DNA from 2 places in the Acidovorax sp. GW821-FHT10A04 genome. Region 1 is predicted to be linked to the other one. Evidence: predicted binding sites of a transcription regulator. Region 1 holds the regulator's gene; the other holds the start of a gene.

Evidence for each region. Region 1 encodes HrcA, which represses chaperone genes, less so after heat shock. Its sites were predicted from a motif close to TTAGCACTCNNNNNNNNNGAGTGCTAA; they were not measured.
Region 2: the regulator HrcA is predicted to act here: its motif matches at 1,507-1,533, upstream of AC07PF_RS01850 (co-chaperone GroES).

The regions. Positions count from the first base shown of each region.
Region 1 is NZ_JBWKNZ010000001.1:64,292-72,238, forward strand. Features, by position in the region: gene AC07PF_RS00325 (hypothetical protein) at 72-431, opposite strand; tRNA gene AC07PF_RS00330 (tRNA-Arg) at 630-706, opposite strand; gene AC07PF_RS00335 (hypothetical protein) at 975-2,036, opposite strand; tRNA gene AC07PF_RS00340 (tRNA-Ile) at 2,488-2,564, opposite strand; gene hrcA (heat-inducible transcriptional repressor HrcA) at 2,616-3,614, opposite strand; gene AC07PF_RS00350 (hypothetical protein) at 3,812-4,414, shown strand; gene AC07PF_RS00355 (NAD kinase) at 4,458-5,363, shown strand; gene recN (DNA repair protein RecN) at 5,366-7,075, shown strand; gene rapZ (RNase adapter RapZ) at 7,065-7,943, shown strand.
Region 2 is NZ_JBWKNZ010000001.1:398,897-406,843, forward strand. Features, by position in the region: gene AC07PF_RS01850 (co-chaperone GroES) at 1,619-1,909, shown strand; gene groL (chaperonin GroEL) at 2,019-3,671, shown strand; gene AC07PF_RS01860 (TonB-dependent siderophore receptor) at 3,773-5,890, opposite strand; gene eda (bifunctional 4-hydroxy-2-oxoglutarate aldolase/2-dehydro-3-deoxy-phosphogluconate aldolase) at 6,089-6,745, opposite strand; gene edd (phosphogluconate dehydratase) at 6,736-7,947, opposite strand, start outside.

The sequences.
Region 1 (7,947 bases):
CAGCGGGTGGCAGATCGCCAGGCGGCCGGGGTAGGTCCTTGGGCACCTGGTGCAGCGGGTGGTCCCTGGGATCAGTGGCCATGGTGTATGCCTCCAGACACGGCGAGTCGATGGGGCGCCACGCCGTCCGCGCCCGCTGCAGACGACGCCCACGCGGTTTCCACGACGGGAGAGGCGGCCTCCCAGATGAGCCCGAGCGCCCGGCACTGCAAGTCCAGTTCCTCTGTGGCGGCAGCGCGCTCCAGGTCATCCCATCGCAGGGTCGCCACCAACCGATCCCCCTCCCGCAGCAACACCTGGTAGCCCCGGCCCTCCTGGTCCGTCCAGCTGAAGAGCACGGCTTCCGCATCCACCTCGACCGGGGTCGAGGCAAGATGTTCCGCCGCGGGGTCGCGCTTGAATTGGCAGGTGACTGCGTGGGTGGGCATCATCGGTGGGCACGGGTAAGAATTCACCCACAGAGTGCGCCGCCATGTGCGATGGAGGCGTAGGAAGACTGCGCGAGGTGCGCACCACGGCGACTACAGGGCCCAGAGCCCTTACCAGCAGCACTGCGCAACGGGCTGGCGGGAAATCAGAGCGCACAAAGGAAAAAGCCCTGATACCTTGCGATATCAGGGCTTACCTGTTGGTGCGGCTGGCAGGAATCGAACCCACGACCCCTTGGTTCGTAGCCAAGTACTCTATCCAGCTGAGCTACAGCCGCTAAGCTTCGAATTATAGCATGGATTTTTCAACATTTCAAAAAATCGCTGCTTTCTGCGTTTGCCTCAACGTGAAACCCTGTGGCAATCACAGAACTCGTCTGCTGCACGTATTGTAGCGCACGCAAAAGGTGCCTCCAGGCAAAAGGTCCAAATTTATTGGCCAGCGCCCCTGATCGGCCGGCTTTCCCTCTTGTCGGCGGCCGCATGCGAAAAGGCCCCGTAGGGCCTTTTTTTGCGAGGTGGGGAAGGCGCCGTGCGCCAACCTATTTACTGGGGCCAGACCTTGCCCTTGCTGACAAAGGCACCCGTACTGGTCTTGTAGCCGAAATAGATCTCGATATTGAAGGCGCGCAGGTCCGCGTCCGTCAGGTCCATCGAGGGCGAGAACTTCAAGGTGGTCGCATTCGTGCCCAGGCTGGAGTAGGCCACGTTCTCGGGGAAGGGCAGCAACAGTTGGGCCCAGCCATCGACCTTGCGGAAGAACCAGACGTCCGTCGTGTAGAACAGGCCGTTGGCGGGAATGCGCGCGGCCACCCAGGTGCTGATCTGGGGATTGGCGGCGACCTCTGTGGCCGACTGCGTCATCGTGATGTCCAGCTTGAGGGACTGGCCGGCGGCGGAGGCCACCGTGGTGGTGACCGTCGTGCCCGCAACCGGCGGATTGGTGGTGCCGCCACCGCCGCCAGGGCTTGCCGCGTCCACGGGGTCCGGGAAGGGGCTGGTGGTCCAGGTGATGGCGTTGTAGCCGGCCGCGTACTTGGGCATGTCCACGTCGATGGCGCCCTGGTAGTCGAAGAGCGCGGCGCCGCTCAGCTGGCGCACATAGAGCCACTTGCCCTGGTTGGTGCTGCTGCGGTTGGCATCGAGCTGGCCGCCCACGAAGCGCAGGGTGCCGCCACCATCGTGCACGACGAAGTGGTCGACATCTTCATTGACCAGGCGCGCAAACGAGGTGTCGATGCGCTCGCCGGTCTGGGCTGCCTGGTACTCGCTGCCACTCAGGGCGGCGACACGGGTCGGCTCCTTGCCATAGCGCAGCACGAAGGCCGACTGGGTGCCCTGGGCCGCGTAGCCGGAGAACAGGAACGAGCGCGCACCGGCAGGAATGAAGACCTTGAATTCCTGGCTCTGCATCTGGAAGCCGGTGAATTCGGGCAGCGAGAGGGAACCGCCGCCAGGGAAGGCGCAGCCGCCGGTGCCGAAGCCGATCGCGCAGCCCGTCACGCCAGTGGGCGCGTACTGCGCCTTGAAGCCGACCTTGGTGTCAAAGGTGTAGTTGAAGGTGCCGGGCGCTGGCGGCAGGGCAATCTTGTGTGCAGACTGGTGCATCGAAACGAAGTTCGCAGCCTGCGCAAAGGTGGTCAGTGCCGACAAAAATAAAACAATGAGATACCGCATCGAGGACTCCAAAAATAAAAATGACCAGGCACGCGCGCGGCGGCCCCCTTCACCATGGGCCGCCAATTTCAGAGCAGAAAACCGCGAATGCCAGGACCGTTTGGCCTATCGTTCTGACATGTCACCACGCCAACGCGCCGCCAGGCCCGCCCCACTGCAGGCCCGCAAACGTGACATAACGTGTCTTTGCATCGTAACGGTAACGTTGCATTGATGCAGTGATTCGGCGCACAAGTTACATGCGGATGCCCTGAGGGGCCCTCCCCGGCCGGGAGAGGGTGCATGGGCGACGGGGGCCGCTTGTGGGAGAAAATTGACGCGGCATCACCCGCCATGCGGGCAAGAAGCTGCAACTTTGATAGCAACTATGCCAAGAGGGATATGGTAGGGCGTGAGGGACTTGAACCCGCGACCAAAGGATTATGAGTCCTCTGCTCTAACCAACTGAGCTAACGCCCCGTGTACCTGACCGAAGATGGGGCACGCGGTATTGTAGGGGCAAGCCGGTGTTCAACGGCGGTGGCTGAGCGCGTTGGACACCAGCTTGGAAGTGATGTCCACGATCTGGATCATGCGGTCGTAGGGCATGCGCGTGGGGCCTATCACGCCTAGCGTGCCCACCACCTTGCCATCCACCTCGTAGGGAGAGCTCACGATGGAGAGTTCCTCGAACGGAACGACCTGGCTTTCGCCGCCTATGTAGATGCGCACGCCCTCGGCCTGGCTGGAGAAATCCATGAGGCGCAGGATCTGCGTCTTCTGCTCGAAAAGGTCGAAGGCGCGACGCAGGTTGCCCATGTCGCTGGAGAAATCACTCACCGACAGCAGGTTGCGCTCACCCGAGATGACCACCTCGTCCTGCGCCTCGCCCTCCGAGCCGACGTTGACGGCGGCCTGCATGAGCGTGCCGATCTCGCCGCGCAGCGCATCCACCTCGGACTTGAGGCGCTCGCGCACCTGCTCCATGGCCAGGCCGGCGTAGTTGGCGTTGAGGAAATTGGCGGCCTCGATCAGCTGCGACTGCGAGTGGTCGATGTCGGTGAAGATCACGCGGTTCTGCACGTCGCCCTCGGGCGAGACGATGATCACCAGGAAACGCCGCTCCGAAAGCCGCAAAAATTCGATGTGCCGGAACACCGAGGTGCGCCGTGGTGCCATCACCACACCCACGAACTGCGACAGGTTGGACAGCAGGTTGGCGGCGTTGGCGATCACCTTCTGCGGCTGCTCGGGCGCCAGCGGGGGTGAAATCAAAGGGTCACGCTGCACCGTCAACATGGTGTCCACGAACAACCGGTAGCCCTTGGCTGTGGGAATGCGCCCTGCCGAGGTGTGCGGGCTGGCGATCAGGCCCAGCTCTTCGAGGTCGGCCATCACGTTGCGGATGGTCGCTGGCGACAGGTCCATGCCGGAGGCGCGCGATAGCGTGCGCGAGCCGACGGGCTGGCCGTCGGCTATGTAGCGCTCCACGAGCGCTTTGAGCAGCAACTTGGCACGGTCATCGAGCATGGATTGATTTTAATGAGGGAAGTGGGCGTTTCACTGCCAGGATTCGTCTATCGTTGCGCAGAGAAGCCTGCATCGAATGCACTAGCATTGCCGCTGTACTGGCCGGCGATGGCCCATCATGCGCGCCAGGCCAACCGACAACAATAAGCAAGGACAGTACCGTGAAGAGTTTCCGACGCAGAGGGCCGATGATATGCATGCTGGCCATGGCATGCACCGCAGGGATGGCCCAAGAGGTGGTACTGCCGCCCGATGCGCAGGTGCAAGGCATATCCCAGTCGAAGTGGTCGGAGCGTTGGTGGCAGTGGGCGGGTTCGTTCGATGTGGCGAGAAGCCCCGTATCCGATCAGACAGGAGAACTGTGCAACCTGAAGCAGCAAGGCTCCGTTTGGTTTCTGGCTGGCACCTATGGCACACGCAGGACGGTGCGAACATGCAAGATCCCCAGAGACACCCACCTGTTCTTCCCGCTGATCAACTATGTGGTCATGCAGCATCACGACACGCCAGGTGCCTGCATGTCGGCCATGCTGTCCGCTGCCGGAATCACCAATGGCGCCACCGGCCTGCTGCTGGATTTGAACGGCCAGCGCGCAGACGAACTCGTTGCACACCGCCAGGCCACCGGATGCTTCGATGTGGGGATTCTCGCCACGCCGCGCGCACGAATCTATCCATCTGCCGCCAATGGCTACTATGTGATGCTAAAACCTCTTGCGCCGGGCAGGCACCAGCTCAATTTCGGAGGCTGGCTGCCCAGCATGCAGCAAGCCGTGACCTACACCCTGATCGTCGAGTAAGCCGCGCGGTCAGACCGTATTCCAACAATGATGTAATTTCGCGATGCCCTCCAATTTCCGCCATGTAGCGCTCATCGGCAAGTACCAGCAGGCATCGGCTGCAGGCGCCTCCTCCATGACCGAGGGCTCGCGCCAGGCCCTGCAGGACATCGCCCAGTTCCTGCAAGGCCAGGGCTGCACCGTGGCCCTGGAAGCCGAGACCGCCGCCAACACCGGCCTGTCCGGCTATCCTGCGATGGACGTTGACACCATCGGTACCCAGTGCGACCTGGGCCTGGTGGTGGGGGGCGACGGCACCATGCTGGGCATAGGCCGGCAGCTGGCGCGCCACAAGACACCGCTGATCGGCATCAACCAGGGGCGGCTGGGCTTCATCACCGACATCCCCTTCGGCACCTACCAGACCACCCTGCCCCCGATGCTGCAGGGTGAGTACGAGGAGGACCTGCGCCCACTGATGCATGCCCGCGTGGTGCGCGACGGGCAGGTGGTCTTCGAGGCGCTGGCGATGAACGACGTGGTCGTGAACCGGGGCGCCACCTCGGGCATGGTGGAGTTGCGCGTGGAGGTGGGCGGCCGCTTCGTGGCCAACCAGCGGGCCGACGGCCTGATCATCGCCTCGCCCACGGGCTCCACGGCCTATGCGCTGTCGGCCGGCGGCCCGATGCTGCACCCCTCGATTCCCGGCTGGGTGCTGGTGCCGATCGCGCCGCACACCCTGTCCAACCGGCCCATCGTGCTGTCGGACGCCACCGAGATCGCCGTGGAAGTGGTCAGCGGCCGCGACGTGAGCGCCAATTTCGACATGCAGTCGCTGGCCTCGCTGCTGCACGGCGACCGCATCCTGGTGCAGCGCTCCGAGCACTGCGTGCGCTTTCTGCACCCGCTGGGCTGGAACTACTTCGCCACCCTGCGCAAGAAGCTGCGCTGGAACGAAGGGGGCTCCTGACCATGGCCCTGAGGCGCATCACGCTGCGTGATTTCGTCATCGTTGAGGCGCTGGAGCTGGACCTGCAAAGCGGCTTCACCGTGCTCACCGGCGAGACCGGTGCCGGCAAATCCATCCTCATCGACGCCGTGCAACTGGTGCTCGGCGCCCGCGCCGATGCCGCCCTGGTGCGCGAGGGCTGCGCGCGCACCGATGTCTGCGCCGAGTTCGATACCCCACCCGCCGCCAGGCCTTGGCTCGAAGAGGCCGGGTTGGAGGGTGAGGAGCTGCTGCTGTTGCGCCGCACGGTGGACACCCAGGGCAAGAGCCGCGGCTGGATCAACGGCACGCCCGCCACGGCCACGCAGTTGCGCGCGCTCGGCGAGTTGCTGCTCGACATCCATGGCCAGCATGCCTGGCAGAGCCTGACCCGGCCCGAATCGGTGCGCGGCCTGCTCGATGCCTACGCGGGTACCAGCGACCGCCCCACGGTCGAGCGCTGGCACCAGTGGCGCCAGGACCAGAAGGCATTGGCCCAGGCCCGCGCCGCGCAGTCCACCCTGCAGCGGGAGCGCGAGCGCCTGCAGTGGCAGATCGCCGAGGTGGACAAGCTGGCCCCGGGCGATGACGAATGGCCCGAGCTCGACGCGCAGCACAGGCGCCTGTCCAACGCCTCGGCGCTGATGGACGCGGCCAACGCCGCCATTGCCGTCTTGTCCGGCGGGGACGGAGATGGGGGCGGCGCGCTGGACGGCCTCTCGCGCGCGCAGGACCTGCTGCAGGGCCATGAGCACCTGGAGGCCGAATTCGCCAGCGCCGCCGACATCCTCAACTCCGCGGTGGCGCAGGCCGGCGATGTCGTGCATTCGCTGCACGCCTACTTGCGCCACAACGACCTGGACCCCGAGCGCCTGGCCGCCGTGGATGCGCGCCTGTCGCTGTGGATGACGCTGGCGCGGCGCTACAAGCGCAGCCCGGTGGAACTGCCCGCCCTGCTGCACGGCTGGAAGGCCGAGCTGCAGCAGCTCGATGCGGCGGCCGACCTGATGGCCCTGGAAAAGGCCGAGGCCGCCAGCGCCCGGGCCTACCAGGCGGCAGCGCGCGCCCTGTCGCTGGCGCGCGCCAAGGGCGCGCCCCGGCTGTCCACCGCCATCACCCAGGCCATGCAGGGCCTGGGCATGGCCGGCGGCCAGTTCGAGGTGGCCCTGGGCAAGCTGGCCGAGCCCGCCGCCCACGGTACGGACGATGTGGCCTTCCTCGTGGCGGGCCACCCGGGCACAAGCCCGCGGCCCATCGGCAAGGTGGCCTCGGGCGGCGAGCTGTCGCGCATTTCGCTGGCCATCGCGGTCACCACCAGCGCCCTGGGTGAAGCCCCCACGCTGATCTTCGACGAGGTGGACTCGGGCGTGGGCGGGGCCGTGGCCGACACCGTGGGCCGGCTAATGCAGCAACTGGGGCGCGACCGCCAGGTGCTCACCGTCACCCACCTGCCCAAGGTGGCCGCGCGCGCCGACCACCATCTGGTGGTGTCCAAGCGCAGCGGCGCCAAGGGCACGGCCAGCCAGGTGGTGGCCGTGCAGGGCGATGGCCGCATATCCGAAATGGCACGCATGCTGGGCGGCGACGACTCCAGCAAGGCGACCGTGGCGCACGCGCGCGAGATGCTCGCCATCGCACCGCCCGCTGCCCCCGTGCGCCGCCCCAAGAGGAGGAAACAGACCGATGGCGCTTGAGATCGTGCTGATCACCGGCATGTCCGGCTCGGGCAAGTCGGTGGCCCTGCATGCCCTGGAGGATGCGGGCTACTACTGCGTGGACAACCTGCCCCCCGAGCTGCTGCCGGCCTTCGTGTCACTGGAGCACCGGCACCACGGCAACCGCGTGGCCATCGCCATGGACGTGCGGAGCGCCACCTCGCTGCCGCTGGTGCCGCTGGAGCTCGACCGGCTGCGCAAGCAGGGCGTGGTCGTGCACTCGCTGTTCCTGGACGCGACCATCGACACCCTGGTGCGGCGCTTTTCCGAAACGCGCCGGCGCCATCCGCTGTCGCACGACGAGCTGACCCCGGACGCGCTCAAGCAGGGCCGCCGTGCGCTGGTGCAGATCATCGAGCTCGAGCGCGAACTGCTGGCCGACCTGCGCGAGGAGGCGCACGTCATCGACACCAGTGCGATCCGTGCCTCGCAATTGCAAAGTTACGTAAAGACCTTGATGGCGACGGCGCCGGGTCAGCTCACCCTGGTGTTCCAGTCGTTCGCCTTCAAGCGGGGGCTGCCCGTGGACTCGGACTACGTGTTCGACGTGCGCATGCTGCCCAACCCGCACTACGAGCCGGAACTGCGTGAAAAAACCGGGCTGGATGCCCCGGTGGCCGATTTTCTGCGCGCCCAACCCGATGTGGCGCTGATGCAAAGCCATATCGAGGGCTTCCTGGCCCATTGGCTGGAAATGCTGGACCGCAACCACCGCAGCTACGTGACGGTGGCCATCGGCTGCACGGGGGGCCAGCACCGCTCGGTCTATCTGGTGGAGCGGCTGGCAGAAGCCTTCGGCCGGCGCTGGGCCACGCTGCGGCGCCACCGCGAGCTGGACGGGCGCTGACCCG
Region 2 (7,947 bases), 330 kb from region 1:
GGCGGGGATTCCGCTATAGATGGAACGGTCTATTGACATGTTCGCTCCTTGCAATGGGAGCAACATACCTCCGATGAGTCGGGGCTTCAAGGGCAGTACGAAATCAAGGCACAGGTGTTCGTGCATTGCTTTGGTCCAGCCCCTGCACCATCTTCAGCAAAAGCAGTGGCCAGTACGCCTCGAGGCGCTGCGTTCAGGCTCCGATGCTGAGACTTTCGGGGAATAGACGGCCAAACAGCCTTCCCACAGAAGAATGTCCACTCAAGCCGTGGATGAAGCTGTGGATATCTCCGTGGTATGTCCTGCAGAGCCTGCACCGGCGCGGGTCTTGACGGAGTGCTTAATTCCTAGGCAAGACAGAGCGCGGGCTGCAGGTCCTACCTGTTGAAGTGCGACCAACGTCGCCCAATCAAGGCTTTCAAGGGACAACTTGGGTGCAGGCGGTGGCTTTGCTATCCTGCTTGTCTCTAGACGAACAACGAGGTTCATCATGGAGTTTCACCTTGTCAACGAGCGTCCGGCGCCGGATGTCCTTTCGCAGCCCGAGGTCCAACTGCACCACTGGCGCATCCTGCGGCGGGGCAATGGAACCCTGCACATTGCCGCCCAGCTTGATTCGGGGTCACTGCGTGTCACCTCCTTGCTGCAAGCCATAGACCTGCCCAGGGCAATAGTAAAAACGGAGTCAGGACGGAGCTACCACCTATGCAATCCACCTGAGGAAGACCAGCTGCTGAGGTCGCTCATGGTGCTAAACGCAGCGCGAGACCTGGTTCAAGTCTCGGGAGATGTCAGTGACGCCATCTGGGCCGCTATCGCGACGGGTGCTTGGCCCGACGAGCACACTTGCTTGCTGCCCTCAGTGCAATAGTGCAACTCCGTTGGCCTGCCGCCCTCATGCGACAGGACGGCCAGGCCTGGCAATTTCCACAATGCAGGAAATGCCCGACGGACCTTGTTTTCATCCGACGGACTCTATTTGTTGTAGTCAAAAGGGGCCCTTCAGTACGCTGATTCAGTCACCATCACGCTCTTGGCCAAGTTGCACAACTGCTCCACATCGGTCTCGTCAAGAGTTGAATCAACCCACTGCTTCAGCCGGGGGCATAGATGTTACGAACAGGATCGCTCCGTGTTGCCTTGCTAGTCGGTCTTTCACGACCACTTCACGCCCCAACACAAGCTCAAAGCCAAAAACACAAATAGTTACAAATAGCTCTCAACCCGAGGGCTTTGAAGTTGTGTGGGATGTGACTCGCGCGCAGCGCCCAGACGGTGCATGTATTTCCACAGTCAGGAAGAAGGTGCTATGAAATCCGCAGCATCCGAAGCAAGCTTGGCTTCACAGAGCATCGCACCCAGCCGCCCGACGGCTACTGCCAGCCCCATCTAAAAAACGAAGGTTAAGTGGCGCGTTGACGAAACTACAGTGGCGTTCCGCAGGATGCGTGTTTGACATCTTCCAATCACCCCCATGTCTTGAAACGGCAACAAATGCCCGTATCATTAGCACTCACTGCAACGGAGTGCTAACACCCCTTGCTGGATGAAGTTTGGCAGTGACTGGCTTTTCCAGGCGCTGCGTACCGTCGGTAATTTTTGAACCAGGAGCAATGCAATGAACCTTCGCCCCCTGCACGATCGCGTGATCGTCAAGCGTATCGAAAGCGAAACCACGACCGCCTCCGGCATCGTGATCCCCGACAACGCCGCTGAAAAGCCCGATCAAGGTGAAGTGCTGGCCGTCGGCCCCGGCAAGAAGAACGACAAGGGCGAGCTGATCGCCCTGAACGTGAAGGTCGGCGACCGCGTTCTGTTCGGCAAGTACTCGGGCCAGACCGTCAAGATCAAGGGCGACGAGCTGCTGGTCATGAAGGAAGACGACCTGTTCGCAGTGGTCGAAAAGTAAAAAGCTGCCGAGCGCGTGCCATGCATGGTTGCCTGGCACCTGCTCACCGCGCTTTTTCCTTTTCCCCAAGACAGTCGTAATTGATTCAGTTAATTTTCAGGAGCTCCAAATGGCAGCAAAAGACGTAGTTTTCGGCGGCGAAGCCCGCGCACGCATGGTTGAAGGCGTGAACATCCTGGCCAATGCGGTCAAGGTGACCCTGGGCCCCAAGGGCCGCAACGTGGTGCTGGAGCGCTCGTTCGGCGCCCCCACCGTGACCAAGGACGGTGTGTCCGTGGCCAAGGAAATCGAACTCAAGGACAAGCTGCAGAACATGGGCGCCCAGCTCGTGAAGGAAGTGGCCTCCAAGACCAGCGACAACGCTGGTGACGGCACCACCACCGCCACCGTGCTGGCCCAGGCCATCGTGCGCGAAGGCTTCAAGTACGTGGCCGCCGGTATCAACCCGATGGATCTGAAGCGCGGTATCGACAAGGCCGTGACGGCCCTGGTGATCGAGCTGAAGAAGGCTTCCAAGCCCACCACCACCTCCAAGGAAATCGCACAGGTCGGCTCGATCTCTGCCAACTCCGACGAAACCATCGGCAAGCTGATCGCTGACGCCATGGACAAGGTTGGCAAGGAAGGCGTGATCACCGTGGAAGACGGCAAGTCCCTCGACTCCGAACTGGACGTCGTGGAAGGCATGCAGTTCGACCGCGGCTACCTGTCGCCCTACTTCATCAACAACCCCGAAAAGCAATCCGCGATTCTGGACAACCCCTTCGTGCTGCTGTTCGACAAGAAGATCAGCAACATCCGCGACCTGCTGCCCACGCTGGAGCAAGTCGCCAAGGCTGGCCGTCCGCTGCTGATCATTGCCGAAGAAGTCGAAGGCGAAGCCCTGGCGACGCTGGTGGTCAACACCATCCGCGGCATCCTGAAGGTCGTGGCCGTCAAGGCTCCTGGCTTCGGCGACCGCCGCAAGGCCATGCTGGAAGACATCGCCATCCTGACGGGCGGCAAGGTCATTGCTGAAGAAGTGGGCCTGACCCTCGAGAAGGTGACCCTGGCCGACCTGGGCCAGGCCAAGCGCATCGAAGTGGGCAAGGAAAACACCATCATCATCGACGGCGCCGGCGCTGCTGGTGACATCGAAGCCCGCGTCAAGCAAGTGCGCGTGCAGATCGAGGAAGCCACGTCCGACTACGACCGCGAAAAGCTGCAGGAACGCGTGGCCAAGCTGGCCGGCGGTGTGGCCGTGATCAAGGTCGGCGCTGCCACCGAAGTCGAAATGAAGGAAAAGAAGGCCCGCGTGGAAGACGCACTGCACGCAACCCGCGCAGCTGTGGAAGAAGGCGTTGTGGCCGGTGGTGGCGTGGCCCTGCTGCGTGCCAAGCAAGCCGTGGGTGACTCGGTCAAGGGCGACAACGCCGACCAGGAAGCCGGTATCAAGCTGGTCCTGAAGGCCATCGAAGCGCCCCTGCGCGAAATCGTGAACAACGCCGGCGGCGAAGCCTCGGTGGTGGTGAACGCTGTGTTGGCCGGCAAGGGCAACTACGGCTTCAACGCTTCGAACGACACGTACGGCGACATGCTCGAGCTGGGCATTCTGGACCCCACGAAGGTCACCCGCACGGCCCTGCAGAACGCTGCCTCCGTGGCATCGCTGCTGCTGACGACCGAAGCCATGGTTGCCGAAGCACCCAAGGACGAGGCCGGTGCCGGCGGCGGCATGCCCGACATGGGCGGCATGGGTGGCATGGGCGGCATGGGCATGTAATTGCCTGGCCGGGCACAGGAGCAGGCCGCCATGCGGCCCCTGTGCCCACCATGAAAAAGCCCCGCAGGCTGCAAGGCCTGCGGGGCTTTCTCGTTGGCGCGTCAGAATCTGTAGGTCGCGCTCAGCACCACGTTGCGGCGCGTGGCCCACCAGCAGTCGCCGCGCGCAAGGCAGGTGCTCACATACTGCCTGTCGGCCAGGTTGCTGATGTTGAGCGCATAGCGCCACTGCGGCGTGTCGTACGCGAGCAGCGCATCCACGACCCCGGCCGAGGGGATGGTGGGACCGGCGCCATCGCGGAAGGACGATAGCCAGCGGTATCCCGCCCCGACCGAGAAGCCCCGTACATCGCCGATCGCAAAGCGGTACACGCCCCAGGCCGCGGCCTGGTGGCGCGGCAGGCCTTCGAGTTGCGCATCCACGTCGGTGTAGTTGTAGTGGGCGATCACATCGAAGGCCGTGGCGACGCGGCTCTTGACCTCCAGTTCCAGGCCCTTGTTGCGGGTCTGCCCGGCCTGCAGCGTATTGCCAGCATTCACCGGGTCGGCGATCTTCTGGTTCTTTTCCTTGAGGTCGTAGACCGCTGCCGTGAACTGGGTGCCGCTGCCCTCGGGCACATACTTCACCCCCAGCTCGATCTGCTCGCCCTCCAGCGGCTTGAAGCGCTGGCCCTGCTTGTTGGTGCCGCTCACGGGGCTGAACGACTCGGCGTAGCTGATGTAAGGCGTCCAGCCACCTGGCAGCTGGTACATCACGCCCAGGCGCTTGGTGGTGTCGCTGGTGCGGTCGTCGGCCGATCCGGCCAGGCTGTTCACCGCGCGGTCATGGCGCAGGCCGGCCACGACGATCCAGTGGCCCCACTTCATCTGGTCCTGCAGGTAGATACCACCCTGGCGCTGCACATTGCGCGGGCTGGCCTCAAGCGGTGCCGTCACCAGGTTGCCGTACACCGGCGCATAGGCGTCGATGGTGCTGAACGCGCTGGCGGTCGCCTTGTCTTCGGTCTGGCGGTTCCAGTCCACGCCCAGCAGCAGCTGGTGGCGCAGCGCGCCCGTGGCCAGGTTGCCCTGCAGGTGGGTGTCCACCGCGGCCATGCGCGTGCGGGTGAGGGAGTCATCGTAGAAGCGGCCCAGCACGCGCTGGTTGACCGGGTCGGACCCGAAGCCACCCAGCGCCGTGTAGAAATCGCCCCAGTGGTACACGCCGCGGTTCTCGTTGCGCGCCAGACGCAGGTTCTGGCGCACGGTCCAGGCGTCGTTGAAGCGGTGCTCGAACAGCCAGCCGACCGATTCGCGGTCGCTGTCGTAGTGGTCACCGGGCTCGCCGATGAAGCGCGACAGCGGCAGCTGGCCGTTCGGGTTGGGCAGCAGCGTGCCCGACCAGGGGAAGAACTGCGAGGTGCTGCCCGTGCGGTCCTGCTGCCAGTGCGCCTGCAGCACCAGCGAGGTGGCGGCATTGGGACGCCAGGCCAGCGAAGGGGCAATCAGGCGGCGGTCGTCGGGCACATGGTCCACCTGGGTGTCGGCCGTGCGCGCCAGTGCCACCAGGCGGTAGGACCACTCGCCGTCCTTGGTCAGCGGGCCGGTCAGGTCGGCCTGCACCTGGCGGCGGTTCCAGCTGCCCAGCTGCACACCGACCTCGCGCTGCGCCTCCTGCAAGGGGCGCTTGCTGCCCATGTTGATCACGCCGGCCACCGTGCCCGCACCGAACAGCATGCCCGAAGGACCGCGCAGCACCTCGATGCGCTCCAGCGTGTAGGCGTCGGAGCGGGTGACGCTGGTGTACCAGTTGTAATTCTGGCGCAGGCCGTCGAGGTAGACGTCCGGGTAGCTGCCGCGCACACGCATGCCGTCGGAGCGGCTGTCCAGGCCGTAGGCATCGCTGCGCACGCCGGCTGCGTAGAGCAGCGCATCCTGCAGGTTGGAGGCGCCCTGGTCCACCAGTTGGTCGCGCGTGACCACGGTGACGGACTGCGGTGTCTCGGACAAGGGCGTGTCCGTCTTGGTGGCCGTGGCAGCATGGCGTGCGCGGTAGCCCACCACCGGGGCCGTGGCCGACTCCTTCTCCGCGTTTGCATCCACCCGCACCTCGCCCAGGGTGGGTGCCGTTCCTTGCTGCGCAACAGCCCACGATGGAAGCAGGCCAAACGCGAGCGCGATGCCCATGCAGACTGCCGTCTGCCGTCTGCCGTCTGCCGTCTGCCGGTGGTGGATCTTCATGATGGTCTCAAATGGAGTTAAGAATGATTCCCATTTTAAAAACCAAAATTGGACCACAGCCACCGGGTGTCGCTCTGGGACAACAAGCGTCCGGCGGGCTCCATCCCATGCAAAAGGCCCGCAGGCGATTCGCCTGCGGGCCTTTTTTCAGCCGCGTGTGAGAGGAATGGGTCAGCGGCCCACCGGGAGAAGCTGCGCTCAGCTGGCCGGCCGCAGCGACTGCGTGGCCTGCGCCAGCTGCGTGATGCGCGCCCAATCACCCGAGCGCACTGCATCGCCGGGCGTGAGCCACGAACCGCCCACGCAGCGCACATTGGGCAGCGCCAGGTAGTTGGGCGCCGTGGCATTGGTGATGCCGCCCGTGGGGCAGAAGCTCACCTGGCCAAACGGGCTGGCCCAGGACTTGAGCAACGGGATGCCGCCCACGGCCTCGGCCGGGAACAGCTTGAGGAACTGGAAACCATCGGCCAGCGCCTGCATGATCTCGCTGGAGGTGGCCACGCCGGGCAGCAGGGGCAGGTTCAGCCCCTTGCAGGCCGAGCCCACCGCCGAGGTGTAGCCCGGGCTCACGGCGAAGCGGGCACCGGCCTCGCTCGCGCGGCGCGCATCCTCGGCATTGAGCACGGTGCCCACGCCGACCACGGCCTCGGGCAGTTGGCGCGCGATGGCCTCGATGGCGGGCAGGCCTGCAGGCGTACGCAGCGTGACTTCGAGCACCTTCACGCCGCCGGCGAGCAAGGCCTCGGCCAGGGGAATCGCGTCTTCGACACGATCGATCACGATGACCGGAATCACCGGGCCGTAGCTGGCGATATCCAGCGGGTTCAGGGCAGGGGTGGAGGCATTCACAGCCATGTACAGGCTCCTTGTTCAGCGCCGCCTGCATGGCGGCGAAAGTTGGCAAACAGTTCGCGCCCGAAGCCAGTGGCTGCGGGCGCCTTGCATTCGTCGGGGGTGCGTGCGGACCATTCGGCCTCGTCCACCAGCACGTCGAGCGTACCGGCCACGGCGTCCACACGCACCATGTCGCCGTTGCGCACCTTGGCCAGCGGCCCACCGCCCAGCGCCTCGGGCGTCACGTGGATGGCAGCCGGCACCTTGCCCGAGGCGCCGCTCATGCGGCCGTCGGTCACCAACGCCACCTTGAAGCCCTGGTTCTGCAGCACGGCCAGGGGCGGCGTGAGCTTGTGCAGCTCGGGCATGCCATTGGCACGCGGGCCCTGGAAGCGCACCACGGCGACCATGTTCTGCTGCACCTCGCCCGCGCTGAAGGCCGCGAGCAGTTCCTCCTGCGAGTCGAACACGCGCGCCGGCGCCTCGATGATGTGGCGGTCCTCCGGTACGGCCGAAACCTTGATCACGGCACGGCCCAGGCGCCCCTGCAGCAGGCGCAGGCCACCTGTCGGCGAGAACGGTTGGGCCACGGGGCGCAGCACGGCCTCGTCGCCCGAGGTGGCGGGCGCGGGCTGGCCACCGGCGGCGATGCCGCCCTCGTTCACGCTCAGCACGTCGGGGTGCATGAGGCCGTTGGCCAGCAGTTCGCGCAGGATCCAGGGCGGGCCGCCCGCGGCCTGGAACTGGTTCACATCGGCGTCTCCATTGGGGTAGACACGGGCCAGCAGCGGCACCACGGACGACAAATCGTCGAAATCGGTCCAGTCGATCAGGATGCCGGCGCTGCGCGCGATCGCCACCCAGTGGATCAGGTGGTTGGTGGAGCCGCCCGTGGCCAACAGCGCGGCCATGGCGTTGACGATGCAGCGCTCGTCCACCATATGGCCGATGGGCGTGAAGCGCTTGCCGCGCTTGCCGATGTCGAGCACGGTGCGCATGGCCTGGCGCGTGAACTCCTCGCGCTCGCCACTGCCCGGCGGGGCGAATGCGGCATCGGGCACGTGCAGGCCCATGGCTTCCAGCAGCATCTGGTTGCTGTTGGCCGTGCCGTAGAAGGTGCAGGTGCCAGGGCTGTGGTACGCGGCCGATTCGGCCTTGAGCAGTTCGTCGCGGCCGACCAGGCCCTGCGCGTAGAGCTCGCGCACCTTGGCCTTGTCCTTGTT